One region of the uncultured Dubosiella sp. genome, then DNA from elsewhere that is predicted to be linked to it. Evidence: a T-box and tRNA genes for the amino acid it is inferred to sense, from the RefSeq annotation. Region 1 holds a T-box; the other holds one or more tRNA genes.
What was found. The T-box of region 1 lies ahead of leuS (leucine--tRNA ligase). A T-box ahead of a tRNA ligase gene usually reads a tRNA of that ligase, here a tRNA-Leu.
Positions count from the first base shown of each region.

Region 2: it encodes a tRNA-Leu, which carries the amino acid that the T-box ahead of leuS (leucine--tRNA ligase) is inferred to sense. The anticodon was not compared.

Region 1 is NZ_CAXHOA010000016.1:33,933-41,192, forward strand. Features, by position in the region: gene leuS (leucine--tRNA ligase) at 1-2,176, opposite strand, end outside; T-box leader at 2,218-2,415, opposite strand; gene ABNS49_RS10775 (hypothetical protein) at 2,450-2,878, opposite strand; gene ABNS49_RS10780 (hypothetical protein) at 2,820-3,224, opposite strand; gene ABNS49_RS10785 (prepilin-type N-terminal cleavage/methylation domain-containing protein) at 3,309-3,692, opposite strand; gene comGC (competence type IV pilus major pilin ComGC) at 3,670-3,990, opposite strand; gene ABNS49_RS10795 (type II secretion system F family protein) at 4,000-4,896, opposite strand; gene ABNS49_RS10800 (ATPase, T2SS/T4P/T4SS family) at 4,904-5,899, opposite strand; gene ABNS49_RS10805 (CpsB/CapC family capsule biosynthesis tyrosine phosphatase) at 6,025-6,834, opposite strand; gene ABNS49_RS10810 (Wzz/FepE/Etk N-terminal domain-containing protein) at 6,827-7,260, opposite strand, start outside.
Region 2 is NZ_CAXHOA010000001.1:325,827-333,086, forward strand. Features, by position in the region: gene ABNS49_RS01605 (ATP-dependent RecD-like DNA helicase) at 1-1,282, opposite strand, end outside; gene mnmA (tRNA 2-thiouridine(34) synthase MnmA) at 1,275-2,438, opposite strand; tRNA gene ABNS49_RS01615 (tRNA-Leu) at 2,532-2,618, opposite strand; gene ABNS49_RS01620 (ATP cone domain-containing protein) at 2,678-3,808, opposite strand; gene ABNS49_RS01625 (radical SAM protein) at 3,805-4,947, opposite strand; gene ABNS49_RS01630 (IMP dehydrogenase) at 4,995-6,506, opposite strand; gene pulA (type I pullulanase) at 6,569-7,260, opposite strand, start outside.

The sequences.
Region 1 (7,260 bases):
GCCATGGCTCGTACGCGAGCGTCTTGTCTTTGTGACAAACAGTCTGCCACAGCTCCTCGCCCAGATGCGGCGCGAAGCAAGCGAACATCTTGATAAATCCTTCCGCGTATGGACGATAAATCGTCTTCGTCTTATAGCAGTCGTTCACGAAAATCATCATCTGCGAAATCGCCGTGTTGAAATTTAGCGTGTCGATATCGCTGCCCACCTTCTTGACCGTCGCGTTGTACACCCGATCCAGCTTATGGTCGTTCTCGTCCGTGATTTGCGCAACCTGCGTAAACAGACGCCACACACGCTCCAGCCACTTGCGCGTACCGTCGATGCCTTGATCCGACCAAGGCAGTCCCGCCTCCAGCGGTCCCATGAACATCTCGTACACCCGCAGCGTGTCCGCGCCATGGGATACAACGATATCGTCCGGATTGACGACGTTACCGCGCGATTTCGACATCTTCTCGCCATTCTCGCCCAAAATCATACCCTGGTGGAACAGTTTCTGGAACGGTTCAGGCGTTGGCAAAATGCCTTGATCGTACAATACCTTGTGCCAGAAGCGCGAATACAGCAAATGCAATACCGCATGCTCCGCGCCACCCACATACAAATCGACCGGTAGCCAGTGCTCCAGCAGTTTCGGATCGCCGATGCACTCGTCGTTTTTCGGGTCGATATAGCGCAAGTAGTACCAGCAGCTTCCCGCCCATTGCGGCATCGTGTTCGTTTCCCGAACGCCCTTCACGCCATCAATTTCCACATGCAGGAAATCCGGGCAGTTCGCCAGCGGGCTCTCCCCCGAGTCGGCCGGTTTGAAATCTTCTGTCGCCGGCAGCTCCAGCGGCAGCTCCTCGATATCCACCGTCCGCATCGTGCCATCTTCCATATGGATAATCGGAATCGGCTCGCCCCAGTAGCGCTGACGCGAAAACAGCCAGTCCCGCAGCTTGTACGTCGTCTTCGCCTCGCCAACTTTGTTTTCCTCCAGCCAGGCAATCATTTTTGTAATCGCCTCCTGCTTGTCCAGTCCGTTCAGCCAGTCCGAGTTGATGTGTACCCCGTCCTGGGTGTACGCCTCGTTCTCGACATCCCCGCCTTCCAGCACCGGAATGATCGGCAAACCGAATTTTTTCGCGAACGCGTAGTCGCGCGTGTCGTGGGCCGGCACCGCCATGATCGCGCCCGTTCCATAGCTTGCCAAAACGTAATCCGAAATCCAAATCGGGATCTTCTTGCCATTGACCGGATTGATCGCGTACGCGCCTGTGAACACGCCCGTTTTGTCCTTGTTCAAATCCGTCCGCTCCAAATCGGATTTCGTCTGGCAAACCGCCTTGTAGGCGTCCACTGCCTCTTTTTGCTCCGGCGTCGTGATTTGATCGACAAACGGATGTTCCGGCGCCATGACACAGTACGTCGCGCCAAACAACGTGTCGCAACGCGTCGTGAACACGGTGAACTCCGCGTCGTGTCCGTCGATTTTGAACACGACATTGGCTCCCTGCGACTTGCCGATCCAGTTGCGCTGCATCTCCTTTGTCGATTCCGGCCAGTCCACCAGCTCCAAATCCTCCAGCAGACGCTCCGCGTAGTCCGTAATCTTCAGCACCCACTGGCGCATCGGCTTGCGAATGACCGGATAGCCGCCGCGCTCGCTCTTGCCGTCGATGACTTCCTCGTTGGCGAGCACCGCTTTCAGTTCCGGACACCAGTTGACCGGGATCTCGTCCACGTACGCCAGGCCGGCGTTGTACAGCTGGATGAAAATCCACTGCGTCCACTTGTAGTAGGACGGGTCGCTTGTCGCGATCTCCCGGTCCCAGTCGTAGCTAAAGCCAAGCATCTTGATCTGGTCCCGGAAATGGTCGATGTTTTTATTCGTGAAAATCGACGGATGGTTGCCCGTCTGGATGGCGAACTGCTCGGCCGGCAAGCCAAACGAGTCGAACCCCATCGGATGCAGCACGTTGAATCCCTCCATCCGCTTTTTGCGGGCGATGATATCTGTAGCCGTGTAGCCTTCCGGATGGCCGACATGCAAGCCGTTTCCGGACGGATACGGGAACATGTCCAGCACGTAGTATTTCGGTTTGGAAAAGTCGGTCGTGTCGGTTTTGAACGTCTTCTCGTCCTCCCACACTTTTTGCCATTTCTTTTCCACGCTTTGATGATCGTACATCTTGTTTTCTCCTCTCTCTCAAATAAAAAACGCCCTTAACCTATAAGGACGTTCATTCACGCGGTACCACCTTACTTCCCGCTCGCGCGGGCGCTTTGCTGCTCTTTATCGCAGAGCGTACGGATAGTTTTTCTATCCACTCCCCGGCGAGTTCGGCGTTTTCTCAACGTGGCCTTCCACCGCCCGGCCACTCTCTGGACATGATGGAAACACCTACTGCTCCGGTTCTATGCGTTAGAAACAAAATAGCATTTTTTCAGGATACCGTCAAGTCTAGATTGGCGTCTGCGGCTCGATGGACACAATCGCCTGATCCGAGTAAAAGAAACGGATCACGATTGGAACGCCATCAAGCCGTTCATAGCGACATGCCACATACGTCTGCTCGTCGTCCAGCTCGACCCGGGTCCCGTCGATCCACACCTCCTTGTGCAAAACGAGAAGGTCGTCGCCATAGCCGCATTGGCGCACCACCGCGTTGTTTTCAATCATCGCCTTCACGTGTGAGAGGCAGCTTAGATCGAGCGTGGACTGGCGCATCGCCGCGTACAAGCCGGCACGCTGCACGCTGTACACCGACAAAAGCGACAGCAGCATGAGCGAAAACAAAAAGAGTACAAGCATTGTCTGGCTGGCGTAGCCGTTACGCGATTTGGAAGCGGCGCCCGTCGATTTCCACGAAAACGGCTTCCCCTTCTTCACAAAAGCGAACCGTTTCCACTTGCTCGTCCAAAATCTCATAGCCGCCCCGCTTCACGAGCCGGCTTCCATCCTGCTCGATCGTAAACCGCTCGTGGCGCACCACCAGCTCGATCCGCTCGCTTTCCACCTCGAGCGTCGTGGCCTGGGCCACAAAATGTCGCAGCTGCAAAATCATGAATTCGCGCTGGGTGTCGACCGGCTCGGCGACAAGCTTTTGCGCCACCCGCAAATACGCCGTCCCCACTTGCAGGCAGACGCTCACAACCAGCAGCGCCAACAGCGCCTCCATCATCGTAAAACCATTGCGTGTCGATGGCTTCGATGCCGATTTGACTCGCTTTTTCATAAACCCGCATACCCTGGTTGAGCAAAGCGCACAAGATGGACAAAATGAGCAGCGCCAGCAGCGCGTCCTGAAGCAGCACCCCATTCATTCGATCCGAACGCGTCCCATTCCCAGCTGGAACACGATGCGCCGCTCGCTTCGCGAACCAAGGCATGTCGTCGAACCCCCTTTCGAAATATTGCCGTTGCCGTTGTAGGAAAACGCCAGCGGTGTGCACGCCATTTTTTCCGGAAAATCGTAGCGCGTGTCGCCAAATCGCGCGCTGTCCACGCCAATCTCGACCGTGATCGTTTCCTTGCTGGCGTAGGCATGCATCTGGGCCTGCAAACAAAGCGCCTTGATTTGCCGGGCCGCCAGCTCTGTCGCGTCGTAGCGCGGCAAGGCGATGGTCGAAAGCAGCCCCACAAGTAGCAGCACCATGAGCGTTTCCGTCATCGTGAACGCGTTATTGGGCGACGGCTTCGCCATGGACGATGGTCACCGCCGATCCATTCGGACACGCGTTTTGCCCTTCCTTCAAATAGCCCTGGCTGATCAGCTCCTCGATAGAGCCGGGCGTGCGTTCCTGGTCGATTTCGTAAAGCAGAATGGCCGAGTTGACGACCTCGACAAGCGCGCCGCACCCTTTGGCGCGGATGATCTTTTCCTTTTGCTGCAAATTGGGCAGCGTCAAAAGCAGAATGATCGCGATAATTAGCATGACCACGAGCATTTCAAGCAAAGTGAATCCGTTTTTCGGATTCGTTGGTTTCGTTTGTGTTTTCATCGTTTCACCTCAAATCGTATACAACACATTCAGCGGCGAGAGCAGGATTTCGTACGCCACAAAGACGAGAATCCCGACACAGCTGTACGAAAGCAGCTGAAGCAGGCGCACCCCGTCGTCTTCGAGCTTTTTCATCCGCTTCTCGCTTCGCCGCAAATACAAGCCCAGCATCGCCTCCATATCCATGCTTTCCATGCCAAGCTCGACAAACGTCAGCAAATCCGGATCGAGCGCGTCCATCGCCTCCAGCAGCGTCTGGCCGCTTTCCAGCCGGTCGACGATTTGGCGGGCGTAGTACGCGATCCGGCTGTCGTTTTCCAGCCGGGCCAACACGTAAAACGCGTCTTTGGTGGACAGGCGCGCCTTCATTAGCGGTCTAAGCAACGTGGCCATTTGCAGCGAAACCCATTTTTTCATCCAGGATCGCGTGCGAAGACGGCGTTCGATCCATTCTTGCGCCGGCAGCAAAAACACGTAGCCAAGAAACGCGAAGAAGCCTGCCAGCCCCGCCAGCAAGACGTTCATAAAAAATTTCAGCAAGGAAAGCGCCGTCCCGAAATCTTGGGCGTAGGCGGCCATTTGGGGATAAATCAGTTGAGAAAAAAAGTAAATCATCGCGAAGGAAAATAAAAAGACGAAAATCGAATAGGCGCATCGCCGTCCAAAAGAGCGAAACGCTTTTTGGGCGTGGCCGTCGTACTCGAGCGCGACGCGATGGGCGTTTGCGAGCGACAAGGAAGGCGCCAGCAAACGTAAAATGGAAAAATACGGTTCGTCGCCCTGGCATAAAATCTCGAGCAGGTCTTCCCCGCGATCGAGGCGTTCGAGCAGCGCGTCGGCCGCCCGAAACGAAAGACGGACGCGTTTTTTGATCGGCGTTCCGTGCGCTCCCAAGGTGACGAACATATCGATCTCATCTTTGGAGATCGAATAAGTCGACGCGCGCCTGCTCGTCCTCGATCGAATGGCGGGCAAGGGCTCGTTCAATTTTTTGAGCCAGCGTCGCGTGGTTTGGCGAATACGCCTTTGTTTGGATGATGTGGAATATTTCTTTCCGCTCGGCAATTTCATATACACACTCCTTTGAGCCGTCGGGTTTTTTATACAGCCGGGAAGCGAACATGCCGCTCAAAATGCCGGCCAGTTCAAATGGCTCGACCCCGAAATCGAGCAGGCGGATCACGGCTTCCCGAATCGTGCCCGCGTGCAGCGTGGACACGACCATGTGTCCGCTCAGCGCGGCGTTCACGAGTTTTTTCGCGCAGTACGCGTTGCGAATCTCGCCAATATACAAGATGTCGGGATCGTGGCGCATGAGCTCTTCGATACCTTTTTCGTAGCCGAAGCCTTCTTGTTCGTTGATTTGAAGCTGGAGATACAGCGGGTCCGCGATTTCGACTGGATCTTCCAGTGAGACGATCTTTTGGCGGTTCGCGCGGGCGATTTCATGGAGAATGGCGTGGATGGTGGTCGTTTTTCCGGAATTGGTTGGCCCGCATGCCAAATACAACCCTTGTCGAAGACGGCATAAGGAGCGCATGAACGCGATGGCTTGCGGATCGGATGTTAATTGTTCGATTTTCAAATCGACCTGGCAGGATAGCAGTCGAAGGACGGCGGTTTCTTTGTCCTGATTGTGAATGACGGATAGGCGGCAGTGAATTGGTTCGCCGCGAACTTCGATGGAAAAAGACCCGGACTGGGGCGCTTTGGGCGCGGCGAGGTCGAAATCGGCGATGTATTTCAAATACGACAAAACGGCCGGACCCCAACGATCCTGACGGATTTCAAGCATTCCGTCGATCGTGCGCAGTTTCATGGAAAAATCATCACGGGTTTTTAAAAAGTGAATGTCGCTTGCGTGATGGTCAAGCGCGAAAACGAGCAGCTGCTCAATGGATTCCTTCATTTTCCCCCTTTCTAAGATTCCCGTTCTCCACCAGGGGGGTGGAGGATTTCATTATACGGGAGCGAGGGACAAAATGTCCACAAAAAAAGATGCCGTTTTTTTTCTTTCGACATCTTTATACACAATTAACGCCGCAGCCAGGTCCGGCTTTTTTTGAAAAAAGACGTTTGCGGCTCCACTTTTTGATCCGGATCCAAATCGTGCACTTTCCGGTTCAGCAAAATGCGCAGCGGGTTGTTGTAGAACAACTCCGTCGCCCACGCCTCGCCAACCCGCTCCACGACGGTTTCGTGGATATCGGACAAAATCGCCACCCGGTGGCCGCTGGCCCGATGGGTGTCGGTGCACACCAGATGCGCGTATCCGTTTTCGAGCAATGTCCACGCGTTGTTTTGAATGGTCGATCCATGCAGTCCTTGCAGCGAGGTCCGGTTGATCTGGAAGACATAGCCTTTATTTTTCCAGTCTTCGATAATGTCCATGTCCAGCCCTTCGTGGAAGTAGCGTTCGACGTGCGCGATGACCGGGATCATGCCGCGCACTTCAATTTCATACAAGTAATCGTTGTACGCGCTAATCGTGTGGATATCGCGCTGGACATCGAATTCGCACAACAAATAGCACGAGTTGTTCAGAGTTTGGTACCAGCCCTCGTCAAGCAGGCGGATGAACGACTCGTTCATGAACATTTCCCCGCCCGAATAAATTTTGATGCCGTACGAGTCCGCCAGAGCGGCGAGCTGTTTTTGACGGGCGAAAATGGCTTCGACAAGCGAATCGTCAAGCTGTCCGCCGACAAAGTGCGGCGTGGAGCAAATGGCGACCAGCCCGTCCTGGGCGGCCGCGCGAAGCGACGCGTTGGCGTCGTCCCGATCCGGCATGCCGTCGTCAATGCCCCAGGCGACATGCGAGTGCATGTCGATAAAGCTAGGCATCGAGATCCGGAAGCTGGCAAAGTACCGGAATGCCTAAGTACTTCTCCGCTTCCTCTTTGTTTTTGAGGCGCTTGTCCATCACGACCTGGAGAACGACGTACAAGCATCCCAATCCAAATCCCAATACGGCGCCGATGAGCGCGTTGCGCTTCACATGCGGTCCGACCGGCACGAAGGAGAGCTTCGGCTGGTCGACGATTTCAATGTTTCGAACATTGAGCGTGTCCTTCATCAGCTCGATGAACGTGTTCACGGTCGAAGACACGATGTTTTTCGACAATCTGGCGTCCTCGGTCACCGCGGTGATCGTGACAAGCGTCGTGTTGGCCGTGTTCGTGACGCTTAGCGCGTCGGCCGCCTCCTGCGAGGAGCCAAGTCCTGTGTCTTTGGCTACCCGCGACATGATATTGTTTTGCTTGATCAGCG
Region 2 (7,260 bases), on a different contig from region 1:
CCGCGAACAAATGGGTGTCCACCATCGAAAACTCGTCCACGATCAAAATGTCGACATCCAGCGGATCGTTTTCGTCCTTTCCAAACTGGTTGTCATCCAGGTTCCACTTCAAAAGCGAGTGAATCGTTTTGGAGTCGTTGTCGGAAAGCTGGGAGAGGCGCTTGCTCGCCCGCCCGGTCGGGGCGCAAAGCTGGATCACAGCGTCTGGATACACCATGCGCGCGATTTGCAGGATGCCTTTGACGGTCGTCGTTTTTCCGGTTCCCGGCCCTCCGTTCAAAATCGTAGCGGAGTGTTCAAAAAAAGCGTGGATGGCTTGTTTTTGAATGGCGTCGTATTCGATGTTGAGCATAAACTCGACTTGCTCGATTTTCTCGTCGATGTCTTGCGCCGCGACAGGCTCGACATCAAACCAGTGCGTCCGCAGCCCCTTGGCGATCAAGATCTCGTCTTCGTACAACGAAAACGGATAAATCTTTTCTTGTTCCGCCTGCAAGTTCTGCCGGCCAATCAAGTTGGCCAGCGCCTGCTCGAACGCCTCTTTTTGAACCGACTGAAACCGTTCCTGCACAATCGGATACGGAATGTACGTATTGCCCGAACGCATCGCCATTTGCCGGCACTCCTCGTAAATCATCGCTTCCAGACGCCGCAAATCATCGGCTGGCAGCTCGATGGCGTCCGCCAGCCGGCACGCTCCCTTGTAGCCGAAGCCATAAATTTCGTAAAGCGGCCGAAACGGGTCTTCCTCGATCGTTTTGAGCGCGTCGTCTTCGTACGTGTTTTCCAGCAGCGTGATTTGCCGGTTTGTCAATCCGTATTCAAGCAGCTTGATGTAGTTGTCGTTAAAACCGGTAAACTGGCAAATTCCATCGGTGATGATGTCGATTTTCTTTTGCGGAAACCGGGGAACCTGCTGCAGCACTTGCGGGTTTTGACGAATTTGTTCCAGACAATCCTCCCCCAGCGTGTCGTAAATCGTTTCAGCGCTTTTTTTGCCGATTGTCGGAAACGTGTCGGACGACAAAAAATGAACGACTGCCTCTTTGCGGGTTGGCAAAACGAGTTTGGCCCGGTCAATTCGAAACTGCGTCCCGTAGCGCGGATGCTCGACGTATTCGCCTTCCAGCTCGTACTCGCCCTCCTCTTTTGGATCGACGAGGCGGCCAGCGCCGGTGAATTCATGGTAGTCTTCGGTTTCTTCAAAGGAGGCGACGACGTAGTGGTTTTCCTTGTTTTCAAAAATGACAAAATCCAGCCGCGCCTTCACGACCTCACGCATGCGCCATCCTCCGGGCGCCGGTTTGAATGATTTGCTCGTTTAAATCTTTTCCGTTTCGATATACAAAGTCGATGACGCCGCCCCCCAGGCATTTTTGCCCGTCATACAGCACGGCTTCCTGCCCGCATGTCACGCCGGCAATCGTTTGCGGATAGCGCAGCCGCACTGTCGTTTCGTCGATCCATTCCAGTTCAACGTCCTGGTCCGGCTGACGGTAGCGGAACTTGCAAGTCAGGCGCTTGGGCACCTCGGCGTGGTCTTTCACGATCCAGTTCATTCCGCTGACAACGGCTTCATCGGAGTCGAGCCATTGTTTTCTTGTGTGGTGGCAAACATAGAGCACGTTTTTATGGACATCTTTTCCAATGACGAACCACGGGCCTTTATCGCGCGTGATATTCAATCCTTTGCGCTGCCCGATCGTATAATACAACACGCCGATGTGCTCGCCGAGCGTCTTTCCGGTATCCACGTCGACGATGCGTCCCGGCTTGCTTGGCAGGTAATTCGTTAAAAAATCCCGGAAATTTCGCTCGCCAATAAAACAAATACCGGTGCTGTCCTTTTTTGTCATGACAGATTCCAAATCGAGCTCCTTGGCGATGCGCCGCACTTCCGGCTTGTCGATGCCACCCAAAGGAAAAATCGTTTTCGCGATGGCGCTTTCCGGCACTTGGCACAAAAAATACGTTTGATCTTTGTTCGTGTCGTGGGCGCGCGTCAAATACGTGTAGCCGTCGATTCGCACGTTGGACGCGTAATGTCCGGTGGCGACCGCGTCGAATCCGTTTTTCATCGCGTAGTCGAAAAACGCGTCAAACTTAATGTATTTGTTGCATAAAATATCCGGATTCGGCGTGCGTCCGCGTTCGTATTCCTTCAAAAACGTCACGAATACCTGATCCCAGTACTCCTGGATGAAATCAACGCGCCGCAGCGGCAGGCCAAGATGGTCGGCGACCGCTTTGGCATCCAGATAGTCCTGCTCTTGCGGGCATACGCCTTCCATGATCGTCGGATTGCCAAGAATGTCATTGTTGGCAAAGCTGTCCCAGTTGCGCATAAAACAGCAGGTCACGTCGTATCCCTGCTCTTTGAGTAAATAAGCGGCGATAGCCGAGTCAACGCCACCGCTTAAGCCGAGTAAAACTTTCACACTCACACCTCCATCAACCATTGCGCTTTTTTCTTTCACCTGGCGCAAAAAAGTGAAAGAAAAAAACGAACCTTTCGGTTCGTTATAGACAAATGGTGCCCAGGACCGGACTCGAACCGGTACGGTATCGCTACCGGTGGATTTTGAGTCCACTGCGTCTACCAATTTCACCACCCGGGCATTTCCTTGACTGCCCATTTATAATAGCAAACCTTTTTCCAAAAAGCAACACCTGTTTTTCAAAAATCCGAAACAATTTGAATATCCGCGATAAACGGATACGTTTCGCGCAGCGACTGGCACAAATTGCGCGCCGCCCCGGAATCGACGGGCTCCACAAAACGAAGCCGATACTCGACACGGTCGAACAGCGTTCCAACGCCCGCAAGCGCCTCTTGCTCCAGCTCAAAAAGCGCTTCGTCCCCTGAAATCGTTCGTTTTCGGGTCCAAATGTAGCCCGACGTCTTTTCAAATGTCCGAATCGAATCGCCCACGACGCAGATCTCCCCTTCCATTGTCTTCATAAAGCCCTCGCACGGGTAAAAGCCGGCTTCATCCAGCCGCTCCATCACTTGCCGCCGCACATCGAGCGCGCGTTGCGCCAAACCGAGCGTTTCCGGCTGCAAATCCACGACATCCACTTTGCCAAAGCATCCGCGCGCCGGCGCGACGTTTTGAAAGCGGACGCGTGTTTCATCAAACCGCTGGCGAATGCGCGTGATTTGATCTGGCGTAAGAATCGTTTCAAACTGGCTCACCACGACGTGTTCGGCCAGATTCTCCACAATTTGGTGGAGCGCCACGACTACCATGTCATAGTGTTGTTTTGGCTTTTCGAATTGCGAAAGATCGAGCGTCACCGTTTGGGCAAGCATGGAATCCAAGGGTTCGACGATCATTTTCCCTTCCCGGATCGCGTCCCGGATTTCCTGGTCAAACATTTCCTCCAGCCAAAAATGGCGGAGCATTTGTCTGGCGACGTACTGGTTCATTCCTTGATTGGAAAAGCCGGCTCCTGTGGCGGCCGAAGACAAATACGAGGCGATCAGCGAAGTGTGCCGGTCGAGATGTTCCGTAAGTTTGCGCACGTTTTCCCGCTGTTTCCGGTAGAGAATGTACGCTTTGGACACTTCGGTAAAGCCCGACTCGGACAGCACTTTTTCCACACTGTCCTGAATTTGCTCGACGCCAATGCGGTTTCCGTCCTTTTTCGCATCGAAATCGGCGGTGACCCGGAGCGCGAGCAGCTCGATAACGGACTCGTCCCATTCTTTATGAAGCGACCCAAACGCTTTTTTTATGACGTTGACGATTTTCCCGATTTGAAAATCGACGAGATTGCCATCTCTTTTTTCGACGATATATTTCATTGTGCTCCTCTTTCTATGGCCAGGGTTTTCACAAGAGGCCCCACCGTCTGCTCCAAGGCGTCAATTTCCGCTTTCGAAAAGCCGTGAAGCCCTTCCTCGATCGCGTTCGCGCCGGGTTCGTAGTTGCGCCACACCCAATGCCCGTCGTGGCCAACGATGGAAGCCATCTCCTTTAAAACATCCTCGTTGTGAAATTCGCGGATCAATGTCGTGGCGAAGCGGTGGGACACATTGGCTTGGCGCAAAGCGTCCAGCGTTTTTTTGATTTCCGAGGTGTCGATGTCATGAATGCCTGTCGCTTCCGAATAGCCGGACCACGCGCTTTTCAAGTCGATTTCCACTTCATCCAGAAGACCGTTTTCAGCCCAGCGCGCGACCGGCTCGGGATACATGCCGTTCGTTTTGATTTTTACGGCGTACTTTTCCGCTTTTAAAAATTGAAGAAACGATTCCAGCTCTGGATGTAGCCCGACTTCGCCGCCTTCGATCGCCACGGCGCGAAGATGCGTTTTGTGGTGCGTCAAGTATGTTTTGACTTCTTCGGAATGAATGACCTTTTGTCCTTCTTTTAAAAAAACGAGATGCTTTTTTTGGCAGCCCGGACAGCGCAAGTTGCACCCGCCGATTTCCAAAACGGAACAGGGGTGCGCGCCAAATCCGCGCAAAGACAGCTTTTTCCATCCATAAAAGCGCAAGCCTTCCGGCTCGAGCTTGGCGTATTCGTTGGCCCGCTCGCACATGGAGCCGTAAACGGCTTCGAACGAGCGCATCGTGTCGTCGTCGATATTTTGAATGATGTGATTCCACCAGTCGATCCGGATTTTGTAAATTTGCGCGATGATGCGTTTCGCCTTGTACGTCGTATACAAGTGCTTCACCCGCTTGTCGCTGGCGGATGGACGCACTTCCACATAATCGAGCGCTTCCAGTTTTTTTATGTTTTTCGTTACGGTGCCTTTGTCGTAGCTTCCCTTTTCCACGATGTTTTGCATCGTGATGCCTTCCTGCTCGAAAATGAAAAGCAGGATCGGCAGCTGGGCGTAAGTCAAGTGAAAAGGCTCCAGTTTTCGGTCGTAATACTTTTGGGTGCTGCGGTACAGAATGCTGATATCCATTAAAAGGTCTTCATGGTTGTTCATACTCATATTTTACACAAAAAAAAGAAGGTGAAAACCTTCTTTCGCGTTTATTGGACTTTTGCGTCAATGTTCTCATCGCGGACAACGACGTCGTGCGCCCCGCCTTCCACGATACTCGTGGAGGAAACGAGCGTCACTTTCGCATCGCGCTGCAATTCCTCGATTGTCAGACAGCCGCAGTTGCACATCGTATGCTTGATTTTGGAAATCGTCAGTCCGACATTATCGCGCAGGCTGCCCGCGTAAGGAACGTAGGAATCGACGCCTTCGACAAACGACATTTTATTTTCGCCGCCGACATCGTAACGCTGCCAGTTTCTCGCCCGGGCCGAGCCTTCGCCCCAGTATTCTTTCATGTAGTTCCCATTGATGCTGACCCGTTTGTTCGGCGCCTCTTTGAAACGGGCGAAATAACGTCCAAGCATCACAAAATCCGCGCCAAACGCCAACGCCAGCGTAATATGGTAGTCATGCACGATACCGCCATCGGAGCATACCGGAATGTACACGCCCGTATTGCGGTAGTATTCGTCACGCGCCTGCGCCACGTCCAGCGTCGCCGTGGCCTGACCGCGGCCAATGCCTTTTTGTTCGCGCGTAATACAAATCGATCCTCCGCCAATGCCGACTTTTACGAAATCCGCGCCGGCCTCGGCCAAAAAGCGGAATCCGTCGCCGTCGACCACGTTGCCGGCACCGACCTTTACCGTGTCGCCATAGTGCTTGCGGATCCATTGAATCGTTTCCGCCTGCCAGCACGAGTAGCCTTCGGAGGAGTCGATGACCAAAATGTCGACACCGGCTTCCACCAGAGCCGGCACACGCTCGGCGTAGTCGCGCGTATTGATTCCGGCGCCCACGACGTAGCGCTTGTTGTCATCCAGCAGCTCGTTTGGATTTTCCTTGTGCGAGTCGTAGTCTTTCCGGAACACGATGGATTTCAAATGCTGTTCCTCGTCGACGATTGGAAGCTGGTTGAGCTTGTGATCCCAAATGATATCGTTGGCTTCCGAAAGCGAGATGCCGTCCATACCAACGATCAGTTTCTCGTACGGGGTCATAAACTCCTTGACTTTTGTGTTTTTATCCATTCTCGATTCGCGAAAATCGCGGGAAGTGATCAAGCCGACGAGTTTACCGTCCCGCTTGCCCGTATCGGTGACCGCCATCGTCGAGTGGCCTGTTCTTTCACGAAGATTTAAAACATCCGCCAGCGTGGATTCCGGGGAAAGGTTGGAGTCGCTGCCGACAAATCCCGCTTTGCTGGATTTTACATTGCGCACCATTTCGGCTTGCGATTCGATTGGCTGGCTGCCGAAAATAAAACTGACGCCGCCTTCGCGCGCCAGCGCGCAAGCCATTTCCTCGCCGCTGACCGACTGCATAACCGCGGACACCATAGGGATGTTTAAAGAAAGCGCGGGTTCCTCCCCTTTTCGAAACTTTACAAGTGGGGTTTTCAAGGATACGCGATCCGGCGTGCAGTCCGGTCCCGTGTAACCTGGAACGAGTAAATATTCGCTGAATGTTCGTGATGGTTCTTTAAAAAACTTTGCCATGTTTTCCTCCAAAATTCTTTTTATCAATTATATGCTTTTCAAATCAGAAATCAAGCTTGTTCTTAATTATTGAAATGGTATACGACCACGCTGTACGGCGCGATTTGCAGGTTGGTCGCGTACTTCTCGTTGCATTGCCCGTTGTCAAACAAAACCTCGCCCCCTTGATGGACCACGTACTGAAAATGCTGGCTGGTCGGGTTGAAAAAAACGATATTGGCGTCGCTGCCGCAGCTCGTCTTGTAAACGAGAACTTGATTGTCGATCGTTTCAAAATGGACGTTGTTTGAAATTTGCTCGCTCGTTGTCAGCCGGAACGCCGGATGCTGGCGGCGCAGCTGGATGAGCGTTTTTGTCGCCTCCACGATTGGCATGTGCCGGTTGCGGCGTTCGTAATCCATTTGATTGACATTATCCGGGTGGTTGTACGTGTTGCCCTGGTTGTGCTTTGTCCGCCCGAATTCCTGCCCCGCGTGCAAAAACGGAATGCCCTGGGCGAGCAGGACCATCGCGTTGGCCAAAACCTGCCGCTTTTCCCGCAGCTCCCGTCCTTCGCCATGGCAGGCGACGCGGTTTTTATCCCAAAGCGTGTGGTTGTCGTGACATTCGACAAAATTGACGACTTTTTGCGGCGAGTTAAAAACAAAATCCTGGCAGCTTCCCGCCATCACGGCTTGGGCTTCCGCGATTTTATCCAAATTGCCGCTGGCGTAGCCTTTTTGCACAAGATCGCCGTTGGAACCGCGAATCGTTT